3 regions of the Kribbella sp. NPDC020701 genome follow, and region 3 is predicted to be linked to each of the others. Evidence: riboswitches for the same ligand, from Rfam matches in the RefSeq annotation. Region 3 holds a riboswitch; each other region holds the start of a gene.
The links. A riboswitch is a leader RNA that binds a small molecule or an ion and turns the genes downstream of it on or off. The one in region 3 is predicted to bind cobalamin.
Positions count from the first base shown of each region.

Region 1: another riboswitch for cobalamin. It lies ahead of metE (5-methyltetrahydropteroyltriglutamate--homocysteine S-methyltransferase); the one in region 3 lies ahead of ACZ3HV_RS25065 (CbtB domain-containing protein).
Region 2: another riboswitch for cobalamin. It lies ahead of ACZ3HV_RS02145 (putative cobaltochelatase); the one in region 3 lies ahead of ACZ3HV_RS25065 (CbtB domain-containing protein).

Region 1 is NZ_JBVHFT010000012.1:167,618-173,703, forward strand. Features, by position in the region: gene ppdK (pyruvate, phosphate dikinase) at 25-2,679, opposite strand; gene ACZ3HV_RS27710 (ABC transporter substrate-binding protein) at 3,064-3,930, shown strand; cobalamin riboswitch at 3,974-4,195, shown strand; gene metE (5-methyltetrahydropteroyltriglutamate--homocysteine S-methyltransferase) at 4,322-6,086, shown strand, end outside.
Region 2 is NZ_JBVHFT010000001.1:470,705-476,790, reverse strand. Features, by position in the region: gene ACZ3HV_RS02155 (cobyrinate a,c-diamide synthase) at 1-80, opposite strand, end outside; gene cobO (cob(I)yrinic acid a,c-diamide adenosyltransferase) at 77-691, opposite strand; gene ACZ3HV_RS02145 (putative cobaltochelatase) at 693-2,705, opposite strand; cobalamin riboswitch at 2,777-2,913, opposite strand; gene ACZ3HV_RS02140 (LLM class flavin-dependent oxidoreductase) at 3,041-3,916, opposite strand; gene ACZ3HV_RS02135 (aldo/keto reductase) at 3,927-4,946, opposite strand; gene ACZ3HV_RS02130 (TetR/AcrR family transcriptional regulator) at 5,035-5,652, shown strand; gene ACZ3HV_RS02125 (helix-turn-helix transcriptional regulator) at 5,735-6,086, shown strand, end outside.
Region 3 is NZ_JBVHFT010000010.1:302,849-308,934, reverse strand. Features, by position in the region: gene ACZ3HV_RS25085 (phosphotriesterase family protein) at 68-976, shown strand; gene ACZ3HV_RS25080 (DUF1304 domain-containing protein) at 1,103-1,471, shown strand; gene ACZ3HV_RS25075 (MFS transporter) at 1,515-2,891, shown strand; gene ACZ3HV_RS25070 (LysE family translocator) at 2,881-3,522, opposite strand; cobalamin riboswitch at 3,722-3,853, shown strand; gene ACZ3HV_RS25065 (CbtB domain-containing protein) at 3,889-4,086, shown strand; gene ACZ3HV_RS25060 (CbtA family protein) at 4,092-4,856, shown strand; gene ACZ3HV_RS25055 (histidine phosphatase family protein) at 4,853-5,404, shown strand; gene ACZ3HV_RS25050 (alpha/beta hydrolase) at 5,481-6,086, shown strand, end outside.

The DNA.
Region 1 (6,086 bases), on a different contig from region 3:
ATCCCCTCGAACGGTGCCGGGCGGTCAGTCGAGTGCTGCGCGGCCGGCCTCCAGGCGCGCGACCGGGATGCGGAACGGCGAGCAGGAGACGTAGTCCAGGCCCACCTCGTGGAAGAAGTGGATGCTGTCGGGGTCACCGCCGTGCTCACCGCAGATGCCGAGTTTGAGGTCGGGCTTGGTGGCGCGGCCGCGCTCGACGCCGGTGCGGACCAGCGCGCCGACCCCCTCGCGGTCGATCGACTCGAACGGCGACACCGCGAAGATGCCCTTCTCGAGGTAGCGGGAGAAGAACGCGCCCTCGACGTCGTCGCGGCTGAAGCCCCAGGTGGTCTGGGTCAGGTCGTTCGTCCCGAACGAGAAGAAGTCGGCCGCCTCGGCGATCTGGTCCGCGATCACCGCGGCCCGCGGCAGCTCGATCATCGTGCCGATCGGGATGGTCCAGTCGACACCCACGTCGGCGAGCACCCGCTCCACCTCGTCCCGGACCAGATGCAGCTCCTGGACCGCGCCGACCAGCGGGATCATGATCTCCGGCCGCGGGTCGTTGCCCTGTCCACGGAGTTCCACCGCCGCCGACGCGATCGCCCGCACCTGCATCGCGAACAGGCCGGGGACGACCAGGCCGAGCCGGACACCGCGCAGGCCGAGCATCGGGTTCTCCTCGTGCAGCCGCTCGACCGCGGTCAGCAGCGCGGCGTCGTGCCCGGGCTCCTCACCACGTTCGCGCGCCAGTGCGACCTTCACGGCGAGCTCCTCCATCGACGGCAGGAACTCGTGCAAAGGCGGGTCGATCAGCCGGATCGTCACCGGCTGCCCGTCCATCGCGGCCAGCAACTCGAGGAAGTCGCCACGCTGCAACGGCTCGAGCTCCGCGAGCGCCGCCGCGAGATCGGCGTCGTTGTCCGCCAGGATCAACCGCTCGACCGACTCGCGCCGCTCCCCCAGGAACATGTGCTCGGTCCGGCACAGCCCGATCCCCTCCGCGCCGAACCGCCGCGCGCGGGCCGCGTCGTCCGCGGTGTCCGCATTGGTCCGTACGCCGAGCCGCCGTACCTCGTCGGCATGCGTCATCAACCGGTGTACGGCGGCCACCAGTTCGTCCCCGGCGTCCGGGGCCAGCGAGCCCTCGAAGTACTGGACGACCGGCGACGGCACGACCGGGACCTCGCCGCGGAACACCTCGCCGGTGGTGCCGTCGATCGAGATCGTCTCGCCGGCCCCGATCACGATGCCGTTGACCTTGATGGTGCCCTGGGCAACATTCACGTCGAGTTCCTCGGCGCCGCAGACACAGGTCTTGCCCATGCCGCGGGCGACCACGGCCGCGTGCGAGGTCTTGCCGCCGCGGCTGGTCAGGATGCCCTGCGCCGCGATCATGCCGTGCAGGTCGTCCGGGTTCGTCTCGCGGCGGACCAGGATCACCTTCTCGCCCTTGTCCGCCGCCTCGACCGCGGCCGCGGAGGTGAATACGACCGTGCCCGAGGCCGCACCCGGCGACGCGCCGATCGCCTTGGTGATCAGGTCCTTGTCCGCGTCCGTGTCGAACCGCGGGAACATCAGCTGCGCGAGCTGCGCGCCCTTGACCCGGCGCAGCGCCTCGTCGGTGTCGATCACGCCCTCGTCGATCAGGCTGGTCGCGATCCGGAAGGCCGCGGCCGCGGTCCGCTTGCCGACCCGGGTCTGCAGCATCCACAGCTTCCCGCGCTCGACGGTGAACTCGATGTCGCACAGGTCACGGTAGTGCCCCTCGAGCTTGGCCATGATCGCCATCAGATCGTCGTACGACGTCTTGTCGATCTGCTCCAGGTCCGCCAGCGGGACCGTGTTGCGGATGCCGGCCACCACGTCCTCGCCTTGCGCGTTCTGCAGGTAGTCGCCGTACACACCCGGCTGGCCGCTCGACGGGTCGCGGGTGAACGCGACGCCGGTGCCGGAGTCCATGCCGAGGTTGCCGAACACCATCGAGCAGATGTTGACCGCGGTTCCGAGGTCGGTGGCGATCCGCTCCTGGCGGCGGTACAGGATGGCGCGGTCGGAGTTCCACGAGCCGAAGACGGCCTCGATCGCGAGGTCCATCTGGGTCCGCGGGTCCTGCGGGAACTCGCGGCCGGTGTGCTCGTGCACGGCCTGCTTGAACGCCTCGACCAGGCCCTTCAGGTCGTCGGCGTCCAGGTCGAGGTCGGTGCCGGCACCCCTGGCCTCCTTGGCCGCGTCGAGCGCCTGCTCGAAGACCTCGCCCTCCATGCCGAGCACGGTCTTGCCGAACATCTGGATCAGCCGCCGGTACGCGTCCCAGGCGAACCGCGGGTTGCCGGAGTGGTGCGCCAACCCGTTCACCGAGTCGTCGTTGAGGCCGACGTTGAGGACAGTCTCCATCATCCCGGGCATCGACGCGGCCGCGCCGGACCGCACCGAGACCAGCAGCGGGTCGTCGGCCTGGCCGAGCTTCTTGCCCATCTTCTGCTGTAGCACGTCGACGTAGTGGTCGATCTCGTCTGCGAGCTCCGGCGGCACCGAGCCGGTCGTCAGGTACGCGCGGCACGCGTCGGTGGTGATGGTGAAACCGGGTGGCACGGGCAGGCCGAGATTGGTCATCTCAGCCAGGTTCGCCCCCTTGCCGCCGAGCAGCTCCTTCATGTCCTTGTTGCCTTCGGCGAAGTCGTAGACGAGTTTCGGCACTGTCACTCCCAAGGTTGCGGGCGGTGCTGGTGAGTCGCGGCGTGTGGTCCGCTGGCCCATCGACTCCGATGGCGGGGGCGTCTTTTCAGGGTAAGCCAGAAAACCAGTCCAGTTGAACACTGGTCTCACGATGCCGACGTGACCCTGCCCACAGGTCGAAGGCCGGAAAACCCTTCCCTCATTGACAACGCAAGACAATCGTCGCGTTCGCCGATGAATCCTCGCGCCAACCCAAACAGGACTTTTCGGCAAGGCTCACCCGCCCTGCGGGGCGGGGTCGTGTGGCCTGCGGGCCGGGGGTGTGAGGGTTGCGAGGTGGGGTCAGGGGGCTTGCGGGATCGGGGCGCGGGGCTTGCGGGGCCGGGTGGCGGATAAGGTCGTTAGGTGCGGATCGTTTCGTTGCTGCCGTCTGCGACCGAGATCTGCTTCGCGCTGGGTGCCGGTGATGATGTGGTCGGCGTGACGTTCGAGTGCGACCATCCGGCGGCGGCGCGGGCTCGGCGGATCGTGTCGACGACCGCGCTGCCCGACGAGCTGACGCCGGGTGAGATCGACGCGTTGGTCCGGCAGCGGGTCGCGGCCGGCGAGGATCTCTATCGCCTCGACGCGGGTGCCTTGCGCGAACTCGACCCGGATGTCGTCATCACCCAGGACCTGTGCAAGGTCTGCGCGATCGACGTGACCGACGTAGCCGACGCCCTCAGCTACCTGGGCTGCCAAGCCGAGGTGGTCACCACCGACCCACACAACCTCGAAGAGGTCCTCACCTCGATCGAAACCATGGCCAAAGCAATCGACCGAGACCCCATCCCGCTCCTGGACAACCTCCGTCGCCGGCTGCGCGCCGCGGCAGTCCGAGCCAACCGCACGCGGCCGCGGGTGGCGTTGCTCGAGTGGACGGATCCGCCGTACGCGCCAGGACACTGGTTGCCGGAGATGGTGGCGCTGGCGGGTGGCACCAACGTCCTGGGCGCCGCGGGTCAGCGTTCGACCCCGATCACCTGGGAGGCGGTCGCCGGCGCGCGACCGGACGTGATCGTCTCAGCTCCGTGTGGGTACGACCTCGACGGTGCCGCCCGACTGACAGCCGACCTCTTGAATCTCCTCCCACCGAGCATCCCGGTGTGGGCGGTCGACGCGAACGGGTACTTCGCCCGGCCGGGTCCCCGGCTCGTCGACGGGATCGAGCTGCTCGCCGCCCTCCTCCACGACAAGACCCCGGATCAGAAGATCGCTCGACGACTGCGGTAGTGGCGTTCGTCTCGACGTACGGCGATCCGCGGCCGGCGCGCGTACGCTCGGGTACGCCGACGGTTCGCGTGGTCATGTGGTTGTGATCGCGCGAGGCAAGAGGGAACCCGGTGGGAATCCGGGACTGCCCCGCAGCGGTGAACGGGAACGACCGCCGTCACATGCACTGGACGCCCAGCGTCCGGGAAGCGACGGCCAGTAGGTCCACCGGTCAGCGACCGGTCCGCCCGTGAGTCCGAAGACCTGCCGCCGGTGCGCGCACCAACCCGGTGCGCGCGGGAACGGCGGTCTCGTGGGAGGACCCTGCCCGGTCGGCCGCATCCAACCGACCCCACCGGCACGGTCTCTCCGCGAACCGCCGAACCATCGGCACGCTCGCGAGGAGAGAGACGTGAACACCATCAAGACGGTGCTGGGCTACCCACGGATCGGCCCGGCCCGCGAACTCAAGAAGGCCGTCGAGAAGTACTGGTCCGGCGACAGCAACGCGGCCGAGCTGGAGGCAGCCGCCCACCGGCTACGGGCCGACACCTGGCGCGACCTGGCCGGCCGCGGCCTCGACGTGCTCCCCGGCAACACCTTCTCGTACTACGACCAGATGCTCGACCACGTGCAACTCTTCGGCATCGTCCCCGACCGCTTCCGGGGCCTCTCCAAGCTCGACACGTACTTCGCGATGGCCCGCGGCCGGGACGAGGTCGCGCCGCTGGAGCTGACGAAGTGGTTCGATACCAACTACCACTACCTGGTCCCCGAGCTCACCGAGGACACCGTCTTCCAGCTCGACGCGACCAAGCCGCTCGAGGACCTGGCGGCCGCACGCGAGCTCGGCGTCGACACCCGCCCGGTCCTGATCGGACCACTGACCTTCCTGCTGCTCTCGAAGTCCGTCACGCCTGGGTTCGAACCGCTCAGCCTGCTCGACCGCCTAGTGGATGCGTACGCCGACCTGCTCAACCAACTCGAATCCGCCGGAGCGGAATGGGTGCAGCTGGACGAGCCGGCCCTGGTCCAGGACCGCACCCCCGCCGAGCTCGACGCTCTCCGTCGCGCCTACGACCGCCTGGCCACACTCACCGACCGCCCACGACTCCTGATCGCGACGTACTTCGGTGACCCCGGCCCCGCGTTGCCAGTACTGACGTCGACCGCCATCGACGGTCTCGCGGTCGACCTCGTGTCCGCCCCCGGGCTTGTCGACCAACTCGCCGTACTGCCGAGTCTGCGGCGCAAGACCGTGGTCGCCGGAGTGGTCGACGGCCGCAACGTCTGGCGCACGCCGTTGGGCGACGCACTCTCCACCTGCGCGAAGTTGCTCGACTCGGTCGGGCAGCTGGTCGTCTCCACTTCCTGCTCGCTGCTGCACGTCCCGTACGACGTGGAGGCCGAGGACGAGCTGGATCCGCGCGTCCGCGAGCGGCTCGCCTTCGTACGGCAGAAGGTCGACGAGGTCGTCGTACTCGGCCGAGCCCTCAGCGAAGGGGTCCTGGTCGACCTCGGCAACCCGCCGGGCGGACCGGTCGAGGAGTCCGGCCTCGCCCGCGAACAGGCGGTCCGCGAACGGGCGGCCGCGATTCGTCCCGCGGATCGACAGCGGCCGTCGTACGACGAACGCCGTACCGCGCAGGAGTCGATCGGGCTGCCGGCGCTCGCAACCACCACGATCGGGTCCTTCCCGCAGACCGCGGACATCCGCCGGACCCGTGCCGATCTGCGGGTCGGTCGGATCGACTCAGCGACGTACGACGAGCGGATGCGGGCCGAGATCGCACGGGTGATCGGGCTGCAGGAGGAGCTCGGGCTCGACGTACTTGTGCATGGTGAGCCCGAGCGCAACGACATGGTCCAGTACTTCGCTGAGCAACTGGACGGCTTCGCGACCACCAAACACGGCTGGGTGCAGTCGTACGGCAGCCGCTGCGTCCGTCCGCCGATCCTGCACGGCGAGGTGTCGCGACCGGCCCCGATGACCGTGCCGTGGGCGTCGTACGCGCAGTCCCTGACCGAGCGACCCGTGAAGGGGATGTTGACCGGGCCGGTGACGATCCTGGCGTGGTCGTTCGTCCGGGACGACCAGCCGCTTGCCACCACGGCCGACCAGGTCGCGTTGGCGCTCCGCGACGAACTGGCCGACCTGGTCTCGGCCGGGATCAGGA
Region 2 (6,086 bases), on a different contig from region 3:
AACGCGGCCATCAGTCCGACGGCCACGGTCGTCTTCCCCGCGCCCGATGACGGCGCCGCCACGACCACCCGGGGGATCACCACTCGATACCTTTCTGGCCCTTCTGGCCCGCGTCCATCGGGTGCTTGACCTTCGTCATCTCGGTGACCAGGTCGGCGGCCTCGACCAGCCGCGGGTCCGCGTTGCGGCCGGTGATCACGACGTACTGGTGGCCGGGGCGGTTCACGAGGGTGTCGACCACCTCGTCGACGTCGACCCAGCCCCACTTCATCGGGTACGTGAACTCGTCCAGGACGTAGAGGTCATGGGTCTCCGCGGCGATCCGGCGCTGGATCTCACGCCAGCCCTCGAGCGCGTCGGCGGCGTGGTCCTCCTCGGTGCCGGCCTTGCGCGACCAGCTCCAGCCCTCACCCATCTTGTGCCACTCGACCGGCCCGCCCTGACCGGTTGCCTCATGCAACTGACCGAGGGCCTTGAACGCACCCTCCTCGCCGACCTTCCACTTCGCGCTCTTGACGAACTGGAACACGCCGATGTTCCAGCCCTGGTTCCAGCCGCGCAACGCCATCCCGAAGGCGGCCGTCGACTTCCCCTTCATCTCGCCGGTGTGCACCATCAGCAGCGGGCGGTTCCGGCGTTGCCGGGTGGTCAGGCCGTCCTCCGGCACCACGGCCGGTTGTCCCTTCGGCATCTCAGGCCGCCTTCCGTTCGGTGACGGTGCGAATGAGGCTGCCTGCGGCAACTTCCCCGAGGTCGAGGTACTCGGCGCCCAGATCGGCGGCGAGCTCCGCGGCCAGGCCGAGCCGGACGCCGCGGCGCGGTTCACAGTCCACCACGACGGCGGAGATGCCTTGCTGGGCAAGCCATCCGGCCGCTTGCTTCGCCTTGGCGAACGCCTTGTCACCGTGGGTCGCGCGGCCGTCGGTGACGAGCACCAGCAAGGGGCGGCGGCGTGGGTCGCGGATCGCGGCGATCCGGAGTACTTCGGCCGCCTGGAGCAGACCTTCGGCGAGCGGTGTGCGTCCACCGGTCGGCAGCGACTCGAGCCGTCGTACGGCGGTCTCGACACTGCCGGTGGGCGGCAGGGCGACCGTGGCGTCGGCGCCCGCGAAGGTGACGAGGCCGACGGTGTCGCGGCGCTGGTAGGCGTCGAGGAGCAGCGAGACGATCGCCGTCTTCACCTCGCCCATCCGCTTCTTCGTACCCATCGAGCCAGAGGCGTCGACACAGAACAGGACGAGGTTGCCCTCACGCCCCTCGCGGACGGCGAACCGCACGTCAGACGCCCGTACGGCGAGGCCGGCGCCGGTGCGCCCCCGCGCGTACTGGTGCGGAGCGGCGGACCGGATCGTCGCCAGCAGATGCGGCCGCCCGGACTCCCGCCCGACGCGCTGCCGATCACCCACCACGCGACCGGCCTCGGTGATCGCCCGGGAACGCCGTCCCGCAACCCCCGCGCCAGCAGCCTGCACACTCAACAACCGAGCCTTGAAAGGCTCCGAACTCCCAACCACCTGACCCGCCGGCGTCGGGCCGGGCCGCTCGTCCGGGCCTGTCCCGGGCTCCGCCTCGGCACGGTCGTGGGCAGCCGGGTCGGTGTCGGCTGGACTGCCGTCGGCATCCGTGGGGTCCGCTCCCCCTCCCGGGCCGTCCGGGTCGTCGTCCGGGTCCTGCGGGGGCGTGCTGTCCTGGATCGCTTGCTCCAACTGCTCCTCGTCGAGGCCCGGGGCGTCGAAGGGGTTTCGCCGGCGGCGGTGCGGGAGGGCCAGTTTGGCGGCGGCGCGGACGTCCTCCACCTCGACGACCGTGCGGCCGGACCAGGCTGCGTGGGCGACCGCCGTACGCGCGGTGACCAGGTCGGCACGCATCCCGTCGACGTCGAAGGACGCGCAGATCTCGGCGATCTGGCGGAGCGCGGCGTCGGTCAGGATCACCTCGGCGAGCAGGTCGCGGGCCTTGACGATGCGCTCGGCGAGTTCGCGCTGCGTTCCGTCGTACCGGGCGATGAAAGCATCCGGATCAGCCTCGTACCCGAGTCGTGCGCGCATGACCTCGACCCGAACGGCGGGGTCGCGGCTGGCGACGACGTCGACGGTCAAGCCGAACCGGTCCAGCAACTGCGGGCGGAGCTCCCCCTCCTCCGGGTTCATCGTGCCGACCAGGACGAAGCGTGCCGGATGCGTCACCGACACCCCGTCGCGTTCGACCGTCGCGCCACCCATCGCGGCGGCGTCGAGCAGGACGTCGACCAGGTGGTCGTGCAGGAGATTGACCTCGTCGACGTACAGCAGCCCGCGGTGCGCGGCGGCGAGCAACCCGGGTTCGTACGCCGTGATGCCCTCGGCCAGCGCCTTCTCGAGATGCAACGACCCGAGCACCCGGTCCTCGGTGGCACCCACCGGCAACTCCACCAACCGCGCCGCCCGAGAAAAGACGCCGACGGGCTCGGGGTGCGGACCGTCAGGGCAGTCGGCGGACGGGTGCTCAGGGTCGCAGGAGAACCGGCAGCCGGGGACGACGTCCACCGGCGGGAGGATCTCGGTCAAGGCGCGGACCGCGGTCGACTTCGCCGTACCCTTCTCACCCCGGATCAGCACACCGCCGATCGCCGGGGAGATCGCGGCCAGGATCAGCGCGAGCTGGAGATCGTCCATCCCGACCACCGCGGTGAACGGGAATCCGGTGGACGGTGAGGCAGGCCGCATCGCGGTGGGTCCCTTCGTCGAGCGGGTATCCACGCCCGCTACGGCAGCTGGTACGCCGTACCGCGGAGACCGCGGCCCGACGGACGGACGCGGATGTCCTGGCTCCCGGGCGGCGACTGAACCGACCCGGTCACAGTGGCGGGACCGCCCCGGAATCCCGGCCGCAGCCGGTCACCGGTGTTCCTCCACAACCGTCGGCCCGATCATGGCACACGCCACCCCGGCGCTCAGCGACGAGGTTCACACCGACGCGTACCGAAGAACGGGTAGTGGTCCCCTCCGACGTCGATCGGCGGCCGCTCTTCACGCGGGGGCGCCGAGGCTGAGGCTGACCACTACCCGTTGTTCGGTACGGAAGAGGTGCCGATGAGCTCGTCGGCAACCCACCGCGCGACGTGGGCCGGGTAGGGGTCCGGCAGTCCGAGCACGATGTGCCCGAAGCCGGCGTCGACGGCCTCGGCGATCGCGTCCTTGGTGGCACCCGGTTGGGTGTACGAGACGGGCAGGTGGATCGAGCGGGTGATCGACGCGGAGTCGCGGCCGATCTCGGCGCAGTAGCGGTCCAGCAGTGCACTGCGGCGTACGACGTCGTCGATGTCGCCGCCTGGGATGTTCCACAGGTCGGCGTGCTCGGCGACCACCCGGAGCGTGCCGGACGAACGTCCGCCGATCAGGATCGGCGGGTGCGGGCGCTGGACCGGTTTGGGGTTGCCGAACGCTCCGGTGAGGCGGTGGTACTCGCCCTCGAAGTCGAACGGTTCGGCCTCGGTCCACAGCCGCCGGATCACCGTGCAGGCTTCGGCGAGGCTCCCGACGGAGTGCGCGAAGTCGTCGTACGGCAGGCCGTGGGCGTCGTACTCGCGCCGGGCCAGTGGGTGGCTCGGTCGTGAGCCCGCGCCGATACCGAAGTCGAGCCGTCCGCCGGAGACGATGTCGACGGTCGTGGCGATCTTGGCCAGCATCGCCGGCGGACGGAACCGATTGCTGGTCACAAGCAGGCCGAGGCGCAGTCGTTCGGTCTGCGCGGCCAGCGCCGAGAGCAACGTCCAGCCTTCGTATGTCGGTCCGCCCGGATCACCGCCGATCGGCATCAGGTGATCGAACAACCATGCGTGCTCGATCTCCGGGATGGCGTCCGCCTCGCGCCACACCCGCAGTACGTCCTGGTAGTCGACCTGCATCGGCGCGGTCATGATCCCGAAACTGGGCATAAGTCCTCCTTCAGCGACGCCGCAGCGACGGCTCGAGCAGCGCGGGTGGCGTGTCGAACTTCTCGTGCGGAGCGAGGTCGGTGCCGGGGGCAACGATCGTGTCGATGGCGTCGAGCACGTCGGCGGACAGCACGGTGTCGGCCGCCGCGAGCTGCGAGTGCAGGTGATCCAGGGTTCGCGGTCCGATGAGGGCGCTGGTGACGGCCGGGTGGGCGGTGACGAAACCGAGGGCAAGCTGGATCAGCGTGAGGCCGGCCTCGTCGGCCACCTTGGCCAGCTGCTCGACGGCCTCGAGCCTGGCCTGGTTGTACGGAAGGGTGGTGTCGAAGCGCTCAGGCGCCACCACCGAGCGGTTGGTGCTGATCTCCTGGCCGGCGCGGACAGCACCCGACAGCCAGCCCGACGCCAACGGGCTCCACGCCAGCGCGTCGAGTCCGTACTCCTCGATCACGGGCAAGACGTGGGCCTCGATCCCGCGCTGCAGGATCGAGTAGCTGGGCTGTTCGGTGACGTAGCGGCCGAGGTGGTGCTCGCGAGCAGCCCACTGGGCCTGCACGATGCGGTACGCCGGGAACGTCGAGGAACCGAAGTAGCGGATCTTCCCGGCGCGCTGCAGGTCGGTCAGCGCCGACAGCGTCTCCTCGTCACTGGTGGTCGGGTCCCAGCGATGGATCTGGTAGAGGTCGACGTGATCGACGCCGAGACGGCGCAGGCTGTTGTCCAACTCGGTGACCAGCCAGCGGCGCGAGCTGCCCTGATGGTTGCGCTCGTCCCCCATCGGCATGGTCGCCTTCGTGGCCAGCACAAGGTCGTCGCGGCGGCCGGCGATGGCCTTGCCGACGATCTCCTCGGACTCGCCCTGGCCGTACATGTCGGCGGTGTCGATCAGGTTGATCCCGGCCTCGAGGGCGGCGTCGACGATCGCGGTCGCCTCGTCCTGGCCGGTCCGGCCGATCGCGCCGAAGTTCATCGCGCCGAGCGCGAGGGTGCTGACCTGGACGCCGGTGCGACCCAAGGTGCGGTACTGCATAGCGGTGCTCCTCCTGGCATGATGGGTATGCGGAACGATGTTCCGTTACCCAACATACGGAACGCTGTTCCGTTTAGCAAGGAGGACCATGCCCGGCAGCGGATCAGACCAGCCTGCCCCGCGGAAGCAGGCCGACGGCGGATCGGAGCCGCCGGCGCAGCGGAAGCGGGCCGACGCCCGGCGGAACGAGAAGACGCTGCTGGATGCCGCCGCAGCGGCCTTCGTCGACTCTGGCGTCGACGCCCCCGTCCGTGACATCGCCGGCCGGGCCCGCGTCGGAGTGGCCACGATCTACCGCCACTTCCCGACGCGAGCCGACCTCATCGTCGCCGTCTACCGGCACCAGGTCGAGGCCTGCGCCGAGGCGGGTCCGCGGCTGCTGGCGGACAGCACCTCACCGCACGCGGCGTTGGCCGGCTGGATCGACCTGTTCGTCGACTTCCTGGCCACCAAGCACGGTCTTGCCGAGGCTCTGCAGTCCGACGATGCCGCCTTCCAGAATCTGCACGCCTACTTCCTCGACCGCCTGGTTCCCGTGTGCGCCCAACTGCTCAAGGCGGCCGCCACGGCCGGCGAGGTCCGCTCGGATGTGGACGCCTACGAACTGATGCGCGGCGTCGGCAACCTCTGCATCGGCGCCGGCAACAACACCGGGTACGACGCCCGCCGCATGGTCACCCTCCTCATCGCAGGCCTCCGCACCTGATCACCAAGGCTCGAACGCTTGATCAATGGCCAGTTGAACAAGGCCTCCCGGTAAGGCGACGCAGGGTGTTCACTGAGTACACATGGGGGGTCCGCAGCCCGATCATCGCTTCGCCGGACGCGCTGCCGAACAACAGTTCCTCGGCGACGCACTACGGCACGCCGTCACCGGCGTCCCCCAAGCAATCGTCATCCACGGCGAAGCCGGCATCGGCAAGACCCGCCTGACCCGCGAGATCTGTTCAGATCCGGAGCTGAATGTGCTCTGGGGATCGTGTGTGCATTTCGGCAGCTCGTCGGTCCCATTCGCACCGATCACCGGGGTGTTGCAGGACTGGCTGACCTGGGCGAGTTCCGATGAGCGGGCCGAGGTGCTCGACGGGATCGACGGGCTCGCTGCCCTACTGCCCACCCTCGGAAGCACCACCGCCGACA
Region 3 (6,086 bases):
AACGGTTCAACCGTTACAGGAGGATGCGATGCAGGACGCCGGCGACCGCAGCGTTCGAGGAGGAGTCGTGATCCGCACCGTCCTGGGTGATCTACGGCCGGAGGCGCTAGGTGTCACCGACTCCCATGACCATCTGTTCTTCCGTTCGGTGGTGATGCCCGGGCAGGAGCTGGACGACGAAGCCGCCGCGGTCGCTGAAGTCGAGGCGTTTGCGGCGGCCGGCGGACAGGCGATCGTGCAATGGACGCCGTACGGACTGGGTCGCCGGGCTGAACTGCTGCCTGGAATCGCAACCAGCACAGGGGTTTCGCTGATCGCGGCGACCGGACTGCATCGGCGGGAGCACTACACGGAGGGCTTCGTCGAGAAGGTGCGGGATGATCTCGCCGAGATCTTCGTGCGCGAGCTGACTGTTGGCATCGGCAACAGTTCGGTCCGGGCCGGACTGATCAAGGTGGCCGGTGGGTTTCACGTCCTGGATTCCCATGCCGAGTTGGTGATGCGAGCTGCGGCCGAGGCGCACCACGCGACCGGTGCGCCGATCGCGGTCCATCACGAGCTCGGGTCCGCGGCGGACGCCGTACTGGATCTGCTGGTCGACGAGCTCGACGTGCACCCGGAAGCCGTCATCCTTGGTCATCTCAACCGGTTCCCGGATCACCGTGTGCATCTCGAGTTGGCCGGGCGGGGCGCGTGGCTGGCGTTCGACGGGCCGTCGCGGGCGAACAACGCGACCGATCCCCGGCTGATGGACTGCCTGGCCGCGCTGGTCGACGCCGGGTACGCCGATCGGCTGCTGCTCGGCGGTGACACGACGACCGCCCGGGCCCGTGCTGCGACAGGTGAAGGTCCCGGTATGCCGTACCTGCTCACGCACCTCCGACCCCGGATCGAGCGTCACCTGGGCGCAGACGTAGCCGAAGCCGTGTTGAGGACCAACCCGGCGCGAGCGTTCGCCGTCGAGTGGCGAGGCTGACGGCGGGTCGCGGGTCGCACCGGGCCGGCGACTGTACGGTTCCGCCATGAGCGAGCGAAGCGAGGTCATCATCAAGCAGAGTGCGTCTTGTGCCTCAGCCGCGCCCGGAGCGAAGCGAGGACGTGGATGAGTCTGATCGCGCAGGTCTTCGTGGTGCTGGCCGGGCTGTTTCATGTCGCGGTGTTCGCGATGGAGAGCCTGCTGTTCCGCAAGCCGAGCACCTACAAGCGGTTCCTGGTCAAGGATGAAGCCGAGGCCGCCGCGGCCGCGCCCTGGGCGTTCAACCAGGGTTTCTACAACCTGTTCCTGGCCATCGGCGCGCTCGGCGGTCTGATCTGGGGCGGTGACAAGGGACACGCCATCGCGCTGTTCGCTTGTGCGTGCATGGCGGGCGCCGGCATCGTGCTGGTCGCGTCCGACCGGCGGATGGTCCGCGCCGCCGCGACCCAGGCCGTCCCGCCGATCCTGGCGCTGGTGCTCGCCGCGATCCTCTGATGCGCTTGACTTAAAGTCCACTTGATGTCCGAAGGTTCTCAGCATGACCACCACTGCCGAGCCCGGAACCGCACCTGCCACCGATTCAGGCGGCGTACTCGCGCCGCAGTACCGGGCACTGACGGTCGGGATGGTCGCGCTGATCACCCTGGTCGCGTTCGAGTCCCTCGCCGTCACGACCGCGATGCCGACCGTCGCGCAGGCACTGGACGGACTAAGCCTGTACGCGCTCGCGTTCGGCGGCCCACTTGCCTCCGGAGTGGTCGCGATGGTGGTCTCCGGAACGTGGAGCGACCTCAAGGGCCCGACCCGCCCGCTCTGGCACGGGACCGCATGGTTCCTGGCCGGTCTGATCATCGCTGGGCTGGCTCCGAGCATGGAGGTCCTGGTCGCCGGCCGGATCATCCAGGGCTTCGGCTCCGGCTTGCTGACAGTCGCCCTGTACGTCGTCGTCGGGCAGCTGTACCCGGCCCGGTTGCGCCCGCGGATCTTCGCCGCCTTCGCGACCGGCTGGGTGGTCCCATCACTGGTCGGTCCTGCGATCGCCGGCCTGATCGTCGAGCACTCCAGTTGGCGGATCGTCTTCCTCGCCGTACCGGCGATCGCGATCCCGGCCGCGGTCGTGATGCGGCCCGGTCTGGCTCGCAGCAGCGCTCACGAGGCACGTCCGGGACGGCTGTGGGACAAGCGGGCCATGTGGGCGATCGCTGCCGCGGTCGGCGTCGGCCTGCTGCACTACGGTGGCCAGCAACGCGGCGTACTGCAGCTTGTCCTGCTCGGGGTCGGATTGGCCGGCGTGATCGCGTTCGCGCCGCGGCTGTTGCCGAGTGGGACGTTCACGTTCGGACGCGGCTTGCCGTCGGTGGTCGCGCTGCGCGGTCTGGTTGCGGCAGCTGGTTTCGGCGCTGAGGTGTTCCTGCCGCTGATGCTCACCCGGGAGCGCGGCCTGTCCCCGGCACTCGCGGGGTTGGTGCTGACCGTGAGTGCGTTGAGCTGGACCGCCGCCTCCTGGTACCGCGGCCGCCCGAACCAGCCGTTCTCGCACGCTGTCTTCCTGCAAGCCGGCATGGTCTCGATCCTGCTCGGCATCGTCACCGCGGCGCTGACGCTCAACTCACAGGTGCCGGTCGTCGTCGGCATCCTGGGCTGGAGCCTCACCGGGCTCGGAATGGGTACGGTCTTCCCGACGCTGTCCGTACTCGTCCTCGAGTACTCGGAGTGCGATCAGCAGGGGGCGAACAGTTCCGCACTGCAGCTGAGCGACTCGTTGGCCACGGCAACGGTCCTGGCGGTCGGTGGGTCGCTGTTCGCCGCACTCGAGCCGCATTCCGCGATCACGGCGTACCTCGTGGCCTTCGGGCTCCCGGCTCTGCTCGCGCTGCTCGGCGTACAGGCGGGCCGGCGGACTGCTACTCCTTAGAACCCGTCACGGCGATGCTGGCACCGAGGCCGATGATCATCAGGCCGCCGGTGCCGCCGACCAGCTCGAGCCGGCGCGGTGAGCGGGCGAACCACTCGCGGGCGGTGCCGGCGACGACGGCCCAGACGCTGTCGGAGCAGAGCGCGATCAGGATGAAGATCAGGCCGAGGACGAGGATCTGGGCCCAGGCCGGGGTGCTCGCGCCCTTGTCCACGAACTGCGGCAGCACCGCGGCGAAGAAGACCGCGGTCTTGGCGTTGGTGAGCCCGACCAGGAAGCCCTGGCGGAGCGTCCGGCGGGTGGTGCCCGGCTTCACGCCACTTGTCATCGCCTCGACCAGCGACTTCCGGGTCCGGAACGCGTGCACGCCGAGATAGATCAGGTACGCCGCTCCCGCCAGCTTCACGATGGTCAGGGCGATGGCGCTGGCCGCGATCAGGGTGCCGAGACCGAGCGAGACCAGGACGAGCAGCACCGACGCGCCGACGGTGTTGCCGACCATCGTCAGCACCGCCTCCCGCCGCCCGACCGCGAGCGCCCGCCCGACGATGAACAGCACACTCGGCCCGGGTACGACGATGATGATGAACGCGGTGATCGCAAACGCGACCAGATGATGAGCGGACGGCATCTCCTCAGAGTAAGTGCGACCCGATCGCGCCGCACCACCGATTTCGCCGGGTGGGACAGACCACCGCCACACCGTCCGCCCCCGCGTGCTCCGCAGGCGCTTTCCTCGTCGCTTCGCTCCTCAGCGCCGCCGGCGGAGCACGCGGGGGTGATCGGGCGGGTGGGATAGATCACCGGCGCGCCGTGATGCGTTGACCGGGCTCTCGGGCGGGCTCTACGGTTCGTAGGACAAACTGCGGTGCCATGAGGGAAGCCGGTGGAAGTCCGGCACGGCCGCGCCACTGTGAGCGAGCTCTGCTCGTGAGTCAGGACGCTCGGGTACCAGCAGCCTTTCGAAGGGGACGCGCACTTCCCCAGGAGGTACAAGATGGCAGCTCCTGCCCGCTCGGTCGCCGTACCGGCATTCTCACCCCGGCTTCTCGCCCTCGCCCTGCTCAGCGTCGGTCTGATGCTTCTGCTCGCCTACCTGGTCGGGTTCGACCAGGGCGCGGTCTCCCAGTCCGGGATGTACCTGCACGAGCTGATGCATGACGGCCGGCACCTTCTCGGCGTGCCCTGCCACTAGATCTCATGCGCACCTTCGGATCGCTCCTGGTGCGCGGACTGATCGTCGGACTCTTCGCCGGCCTACTGGCCGGAACTTTCGCGTACGTGATGGGTGAACCGCGTGTCGACGCGGCCATCGCGATTGAAGAGGCCGGCTCCGCGCACACCCACGACCATGACAACAACCACGGCGACAGCACTGTGCCTGCCGCCGAAGAAGAGAAGCCGCTCGTCAGCCGCGAAGGCCAGAAGGCCGGCCTCTTCCTTGCCACCAGCCTGTACGGCGTCGCCCTCGGCGGCATGTTCGCCGTCGGCTTCACCCTGCTCCGGCGCAAGCTCCGGACCGAGAACGACGCGTACGCCGCCCTCGGCCTGGCCGCGGCCGGGTTCGTCGGGATGGTGCTGGTGCCGTTCCTCAAGTACCCGCCGAACCCACCCGCGGTCGGTGACCCGGACACGATCACCCGGCGGACCGTGACGTACCTGCTCACGCTGGTGATCGGCCTGCTCGCGGTCTGGGCCGGTGTCGCCGCGTCCCGCTGGGCCGAGCGGTACGGCGACCTCGCCCGGCTCGCCGGTGGGGTGATCGGCTTCCTCGTCACGATCGTGGCGGCGTACCTGATCCTGCCGCGAATCAACGAGGTTCCGGAGACGTTCCCCGCTACGCTGCTGTGGCAGTTCCGGTTCGCCTCGCTCGGTACGCAGGCGACGCTGTGGCTCCTACTCGGCTTCGGGTACGCCGCCACAGTCGACCGCCGGCTGGTCCGACAAAAGGTGGTCGCCGCTTGACGGCATTGACGCTGATCGCGCATGCCTTGACACCCGCGCTGCGTGGACTCGTGCTCGGCGGCGACGCCGAGCCGGATCCGGCGAGTGTCGAGGCTGCCCGCGAGCTCAGGCTCCACGCCGATGTGGTGTACGCCGGTCCCGAGCGGGCCGCCGTACGCACCGCCGAGGCGCTCGGCCTGACCCCGGTCGTCGAGTCGGCCCTCCGGAACCGCGAGTACGGCGACTGGGCAGGCCGCGGGCTCGAGGAGTTGCTCGCGGCGGACCCGGAGCGGGTGTCGGCATGGCTCGAGCGCCCGCACACCGCGACCCCGGGCGGCGAGACCGAGAACGACGTCCTCGGCCGCGTCGCCGACTGGCTCGGGGACCTGGCCGAGCGCCACGACGATCGCAGCACGGTGCTGGCCGTCGTCCATCCCGCGATCGCCCGGGCCGTCGTCCTGTACGTCGTCGATGCGCCCGCTGAGTCGCTCCGCCACGTGGACGTTCGTCCGCTGGCCACCGTGAATCTCTCCCATCACACCGGTAACTGGTCCCTCGCCTTCCACTGACCGGCTGGTCCTCTGACGTGTCAGACTGCCGGTGCCGGTCTCACGCCCAGGTGACCGGCAGTCACGGGGAGTCGCGATGGATCAGCTTGCCGAGCGTTACCGCGCCAACCACGCACGACTCGTAGCCGCCCGGGACCGCCTTCAGGCCGCGGTCGATGCAGGCACCGCGACCGACGACGAACGACGGCGGCTGGACACTGTTCTTGAACTTCTGACTCCGGTCACCGTCACGGCGGTGGATGCCGACGGCAAGGTCGTCGAGGTCCAGCGACCACGTCAGTTCCTCGAGGTGGATCCCGACGGCCAGGGCCGGGCGGTGGAGGTGCACGGCGAGCTCGACCGGGCGCGGAACGTCGCGGTCCTGGTCCCTGGGATGGGCAACAGCCTGGACACGTTCCGCGGGCAGTCCGACCGCGGCGACCTGATCCGGGAGGAGTCGGGACCGGGCACCGCCATGGTGGTGTGGCTCGATTACGACTCGCCGCAGGGGTTGCCGGCGGCAGCGAGCAAGCAGGCGGCGCTGGACGGCGGGCCGCGGCTGGCGACCTTCCTGACCGACCTCGATCACCTGAAGGCGCCCGACGCGAAGACCACGCTGATCGGTCACTCCTACGGCACCGACGTGGTCGGGCAGGCGCTGCTGAACGGTGGCCGGGCGGACCGGGTCGTTCTGACCGGATCG